Regions from separate parts of the Brevibacillus sp. HB1.3 genome, predicted to be linked through region 2. Evidence: predicted binding sites of a transcription regulator. Region 2 holds the regulator's gene; the other holds the start of a gene.
What was found. The regulator CtsR, encoded in region 2, represses protease genes until heat stress. The targets are predictions, from matches to a motif close to ATGGTCAATAAAGGTCAAACA.
Positions count from the first base shown of each region.

Region 1: clpP (ATP-dependent Clp endopeptidase proteolytic subunit ClpP) is a predicted target of CtsR. The motif match lies at 2,014-2,034, and genes of this name have one in related genera.

Region 1 is NZ_JABMIT010000009.1:249,875-253,290, reverse strand. It holds gene whiA (DNA-binding protein WhiA) at 1-442, shown strand, start outside; gene HPY31_RS21095 (HPr family phosphocarrier protein) at 492-749, shown strand; gene HPY31_RS21090 (hypothetical protein) at 877-1,059, shown strand; gene HPY31_RS21085 (H-type small acid-soluble spore protein) at 1,076-1,261, shown strand; gene clpP (ATP-dependent Clp endopeptidase proteolytic subunit ClpP) at 1,372-1,974, opposite strand; gene HPY31_RS21075 (hypothetical protein) at 2,106-2,327, opposite strand; gene HPY31_RS21070 (copper amine oxidase N-terminal domain-containing protein) at 2,543-3,016, shown strand; gene HPY31_RS21065 (branched-chain amino acid ABC transporter substrate-binding protein) at 3,233-3,416, shown strand, end outside.
Region 2 is NZ_JABMIT010000019.1:59,449-62,864, forward strand. It holds gene mcsB (protein-arginine kinase McsB) at 1-727, opposite strand, end outside; gene mcsA (protein-arginine kinase activator protein McsA) at 747-1,265, opposite strand; gene HPY31_RS28000 (CtsR family transcriptional regulator) at 1,282-1,746, opposite strand; gene HPY31_RS28005 (HAD hydrolase-like protein) at 1,935-2,621, opposite strand; gene HPY31_RS28010 (MGDG synthase family glycosyltransferase) at 2,651-3,416, opposite strand, start outside.

The sequences.
Region 1 (3,416 bases), on a different contig from region 2:
ACTAAATGCCAAGTGCATCGAGCGGAAAAAAGGGTATGTTCTCTATATTAAAGAAGGCGAAAAGATTACAGAGTTTTTGAGCTTGATAGGGGCTCATCAGGCCCTTCTGTATTTCGAGGACGTCCGAATCGTAAAGGACATGCGGAACTCCGTAAACCGTTTACACAATTGTGAAATCGCCAACATAAACAAAACGGTGAATGCAGCCACCAGACAAATGGAAAATATTCAGCTTATCGATCAAGAGATGGGTTTGGAGAATTTGCCAAAACGTCTACGCGAGGTCGCGGAGCTTCGAGTGGCTCATCCTGACATCAATTTGAAAGAGTTGGGCGAGATGGTGCCAAGCGGAGTAGTAAGCAAATCGGGCATTAACCACCGCTTGCGAAAAATTAACGAAATCGCTGACAAAATACGAGAAAAACAAAATATTTCGATGTAGATGCATGTTATACTAAAGGATAATAGTCTACTAGTAAGGAGGTCCATTCATGGTTCAACAGCAGGTCGTGGTTCAGTTAAAGACCGGTTTGCAAGCTCGTCCAGCAGCTTTTTTCGTACAGGAAGCTAACCGTTTTGCATCGGAAGTATTCGTAGAAAAAGGCAACAAGAAGGTCAATGCGAAAAGCATCATGGGTATCATGAGCCTCGCAATCAGCTCTGGAACGGAAATTACCATTTTGGCAGAAGGGCCGGATGCCTCCCAGGCAGTCAGCAGCCTTACGAATCTGGTAAGCAAAGAAGAATAGAGTTACGAGAGACACTTTTCCCTTAAGGGAGGTGTCTTTTTTTGTTGGTTATCTTGATGAATATGTATCAATTCACTTCGGGCAGGGCATTTCTAACCATGTATATTGCATGAAGGAGGAATGAGACATGAGTAACCGTGATAAGTGTTACGAAGGCCGCGATTGTTATGATATGGACATTGATCGGATGGTGAATGAGGGACTGGGGGGCGGAGTTGTTTCCGACCAAAACGGTCTGATTGAAGAAACGACTGTAGATACGATGACAGGGGCTACGTCAGCCAAGCAAGCTCTTGACGATGATCAATAGAGGGAGTCAGTCACTTATGAATGTAACAAGAGCACAAGCCATCATGAAATCCGACGACCATATCAAGGTAGAGTACGATGGACAAGCCGTTTGGATCGATGCTGTAGACGAAAAAACGTCAACAGCACGTGTACATGAGGAAAAAAATCCAGGGCATAGCCGGACAGTCTATGTCAGTCAGTTAATGGAAGTATCACAATGATTCACCGAAAAAGCCAAGCAGACCAAGGGAAACCTCAAGGAGGTTGCTCGGCATACAAAAAAACACTCGGCCGGTAGTTCAGGCACGAGTGCTTTTTTTTACGACAGCTCTTATTTTTTCGAAGACGGTTCGGAAGTGATGACTTTGTCAATCAATCCGTACTCTACTGCTTCAGCGGCAGAGAGGAAGTTGTCGCGATCGGTATCCTTTTGGATGCGCTCCAAAGGCTGTCCAGTACGTTCAGCCAAGATGGTGTTCAGATGATCACGCATCTTCAAGATACGTTTTGCGGCAATCTCAATGTCGCTCGCTTGTCCTTGTGCGCCACCTAATGGTTGGTGGATCATGACTTCACTGTTTGGCAGAGCAAAGCGCTTGCCTTTTGCCCCAGCAGCCAGCAGGAATGCTCCCATGGAAGCAGCCATTCCGATACAAATGGTGGATACATCAGGCTTGATGAAGTGCATAGTATCGTAAATTGCCATACCAGCAGTAATAGAACCGCCTGGGCTGTTTATGTACAAGTGAATGTCTTTCTCCGGATCTTCCGCCTGAAGGAACAACAACTGTGCCACAACGATATTGGCTACGGTGTCGTTGATTGGGGTTCCCAGAAAGATGATGCGGTCTTTGAGCAGGCGGGAATAAATATCGTAAGCACGTTCCCCGCGGTTTGTCTGTTCAATGACGGTTGGAATTAAATTCATATGCATCTAGTCTTCCTCCTCTCTTTGTAACAATATCATACACAAAAGGTCAATGAAGGTCAAACACATAAGTGCGCGCCCTCCCTACCATGTTTGCCAAATTCCCTCTGTCTAAACCTACTCGAAAAAGAAAACATTCATTCCTTGGAATTCTCATCGGCCTCGGTTAAATCGACGGCGAGTTTCAGCGTGGCTTTCATCTTTTTTCCCTTGATAATCGTATATTCATCGACTTGTTTGGCTTGCAGTTGATTGATGGCTTCCGCCAGCTCCTGTTGATCTTTGTATGGTTCAATGGTCAATAAGCATTCTTCATCACTGGCCTCTTGATAAATGAGAAAAAAACGTTCCCCTGCCATAGCAAGCCTCACTTTCGAAAGTTATCCACAATGTTATACACAGGTTGTGCACAAAAACATTTGTTCGTGGGATATTTATTTTTTTTCCTAGTCTTGTCATGTTTGAAGAGAGAATTACATAGGAAATGTATGGGATAAAAAAGAAGGAAAAAGTTGATTTATGTCGAATCATACAAAATTGGAATTCATTTCATGATATTTAAGGGGTGTTTATTATGCTTCGCAAGTTTTCTACAATGATGCTGACAGCAGCTCTTCTAACAGGAAGTGTAGCGGCAACGGCTGCGTTTGCCCAAACTTCTCCTGCTCCTGCACCAGCTGTACAACAAAAAATCAAAGTTCAGCTAAATGGCAAGGAGTTCCCATTCCCACAAGAAATCGTTACTGAAAATGGTGTTGCGTATGTGAATGCGAGCACATTGGCAATTGCTTTGGGTGGTTCTGCAGCATGGGATAGCACGACCAAATCTCTGCTGGTTGCCAAAGACAACAAGTACGCTCTGCGTATGTACGAAAACAAAAACTTTGCTTATAAAAACGGCAAAGAAACGAGTGTAGCAAATCCGCCACGTCCAGTGACAGGTGCAGTGCTCGTGCCCCTCGTATTCATTGCTCAAGAATTGGGTGCGACAGTAGAGTACGATGCAAAAACGCTGACTTACAAGCTGAGCATTCCAATTAATTCCTAATAATCAATGGGATATTTCTCATGAGGATAGCCACTTCTATACGTAGAAGTGGCTATTTGCTTCAATACTACACGTATACGCCTCTATTAGCAGACAGCAATAGAGGCTATTTGATTGACTCTTCCCTCAATGATTTCTATTGCAAATTTTCTAAAATATCCTACAATAAGATTGTGATTCATAGTTTGCTCATAAATAAAGAGGGGGATTTTTGCTATGAAAAAACAGAAATCATTGTCGATACTGGCTGCAACATTTGCTTTGAGCACATTGCTCGCGGGCTGCGGTGGAGGTGCGGGGACTGGTAGCCAAAGCGCGACACCACAGCCGAGCAACAATAGCGGAGGAAGCACGGGCGGTGCAAGTGGCGCTACCGAGAAGCTCGTTGTTGCTGTAGTTG
Region 2 (3,416 bases):
CGTAGAGATTGGAAAGGATATCCGACTCAGACATCCCCAGTGTGACCTGATTGGATAACTGAAAAAGATTCCCTAGAGCTTCGCTGCCCTCTCCGTAAATTCCTCTAACGACAAGACCAACTTGATTAATCGCCTGTAAAATTCTGCTGATCTGCTGCGTCATCACCAGAGCGGGCAGGTGCAGCATCACGGATGCACGAATTCCCGTACCCACATTGGTTGGGCAGCTTGTAAGATACCCTCGAGTTTCGTCGAACGCGTAGTTCAAGCTTTTCTCAAAAATGTCGTCTATTTTCGTACCTATTTCCCATGCCTCGTTCAAACGAAACCCGGGTAATAGTACCTGTATTCGAATGTGGTCTTCTTCATTAACCATAATGCTGACAGACTCATCTTCCCGAAGCAATACGGCACCTTTACGGGATTCCTCTGCCAGATGAGGGCTAATCAGATGCTTTTCTACGAGCACCCGTTTTTCTAACGGGTTAATTTGATCCATATGGATGACCTGAAGCTGATGCCGTTTGCGCATTGCCTCCGAATCGCTTACTTCCGTTACCTTTCTCACCACTTCCTCGCCCTGCGAGTCCGTTGCCAATAACGGAAAGGGGTGCTGGCGCAGGTTACGGGCGATACGCAGCCGTGTACTAATGACAATGTCGGAATCAGGACCTTCTCCTTTCATCCAATTGCTCCACGGGTTTTGCATAAACTGCTTTTGGGACATAACCAGCTAACCTCCCTTGCTACGATTGGGCCATTTTTTGTTCCAATGCTCGAATTCGATCACGCATTTCTGCTGCCTTCTCGAACTCTTCACTGGCGACATGACTTTGCAGCGCTTGCTTTAGTTGCTCCAGCTCTTTACGGATCTTCAGTTTGCCACCGGTACGCTCTGGTACTTTTCCACTATGCTGTGTGTTTCCATGAATCCGGCGGAAAAGTGGGTCCAGTCGATCCCCCAAAAAGGTGTAGCAATCACTACAGCCAAATCTGCCGCTTTTACTAAATTGAGCATATGTGAGTCCACATGTTTCGCATTGAAGCGGCTTATTCGTTGCCGTTTCGCGTCCATTCTTTTGCATGGGATCAAATTTTAAAAGTCCTGATAGGAGATTGTTGATGCTGAAGTTGTGAAAGCCGGTAAAGACGTCCCCTTTTTCATGAGCACACTGCTCGCAAATATGGTATTCGGTTTTTTCGCCATTGACGATTTTCGTCAAATGAAGTGTCGCCGGTCGTTTTCCGCATTCCTCACAGTTCATAACATCATACCTCCTTTTACTTCAACAAGATTGCCGCGATCATCTGCTTTAAAATATTTGCCCGCAAACGATCCCGCAATTCAGCTTCTAGAGTCAAAACGTTTCGCGAGGTAGCGATTTTCATCAAGGTGGCTTCTCTAATGTTGACTAACCCTTCCTCCAATAGTCTTTCTACGATCGCATTTCCCACACTCTGACTGATGCTCTCACCAATCAGTTCTTCTGTTAGCAATTCCTGCAAGCGTGCCTTGCTGACAATCTGCACCTTGCGTATGCGAATATACCCGCCGCCCCCGCGCTTACTCTCTACGAGGTATCCTTTTTGAACGGTAAAGCGCGTATTGATGACGTAATTGATCTGAGACGGCACACATTGAAAATGGTCGGCAAGCTCACTACGCTGAATCTCGATCGATCCATTGGGACTGTTAGTAAGGATGCTTTTCAAGTGATGTTCAATGATGTCCGAGATGTTTCGCAAGTCATCGCCTCCTATTCCTCTGTGTATGTTCTTATGAGGTTACCTATTGACTTTGACTATCTTTGACGTTAATTATAATGGGTTTAGTGCGTGCCCGCAAGTGTCCCTTACACATTCTAGTGTGGGCAAAAGAGGGTCGCTTGAAACTTGGACATGATCAACAAAAAAACCACTCCCTGAGGAATGGTTTATGCTTGTTCTTGTGTATTGGTGTCGATTGTTGGCAAATGATTCAGTAGCTGAGAGAAGCTGGTGATGATAACATCTGCCCCATCAAGCTCGCCTGGTTTCGCAAAACCAAAGTCGCATCCAATGGTAAATAAACCGTTTGTCTTGCCTGCTTCCACGTCGGAGTGACGATCTCCTACCATAATGGCCTGCCCGATTTTGTAATCAGACAACAGTTTTGCAACCAGGTCATTTTTGGAATGCGTGCGGAAACGACCGGCCGAGTACAGGTCTGTCATCAGCGGCTTTAACTCGTATGCCTGACAAATAGCATCGATGTACTCTTCCTGCCCATTGCTTGCTACAAATAAAGCAAAACCTTTTTCATGCAGCTTTTCTAAGGTTGATTTTACATCCGGATATAGCTCGGTCACTCGTTCTTTGAGTAACTGGATTTCATTGTTTAGTAAGAAAGCATCTGCTGAGCGAATGGCTTCTTCACTCGCACCCGGCAGTAATTTGTCCCAGATCTGCTCGATCGTCATTCCCAGTACATTGATCAGTTCACGTTCGTCAGGGGTTTCCCCTTGCCATAGCCCTTTTTGACGAAGCTGGTCAAACGTTCGAATAAAAGCGGGGGTCGACAGCTTTTCTGTTTGCAGTAACGTGCCATCCATATCAAATAATATCGCGAATGGTACAGTCATGGGTTCCTCCATTTTGTCTGGCTAGGCAGCTATTCTACTTTTCTTGGCAACATATTCATATCATCCATGATAAACTCAGTAATTCGTTGTGCAGCATCTGGCTTTGAGATTTTTTGTCCCATTCTACGCATATATTCCACCTTGGACGGGCTATGCAATAGTTCATCGATAAAGTAAATCAACTGCTCGGATAGATTCGCGTGTACCGCACACCCATTATTGAGCAAAAAGTGGCTGTTCCTCTCTTCCTGTCCAGGCAGAGGGTTGTAAACAATCATGGGTACCCGTTTACTCATTACTTCAGCTGATGTAAGTCCGCCTGATTTGGTGACAATTAAATCAGCCGTTTCCAAGTATTCGTGGAAGTTATTGATGAATTTTAGCGGAACGACTTCATGCCGATACGTACGATTTGTCACCTTATTGTATAGCTTGTCGTTTGTCCCCGTTAACACAAAGGTTTTCAGGGGAATGTTAATCTCTTCTAGCCCATCTAATACCTTTTCCATCGAGCCGAGACCCAATCCGCCCCCCGAAAGAATAATACTCTTTTGTTCAGGAGCGAGGCCAAGCTTTTGCCGAATCAATTCGGGTTCCAATGGCAAACTGAATTTCTTCATGATAGGAATGCCCATCGGAATGAATTTTTGATGATCCTGTCGATAAACGTCTAGCAGGTAATACAGTTGTTCATGACCGATGAAGTAATAATTGATATGGTGATTAATCCATGAAGGATGGATGGTATAGTCAGTAATGATCGTATAGATTGGTTCCTTCCAATCATTTCTTCCT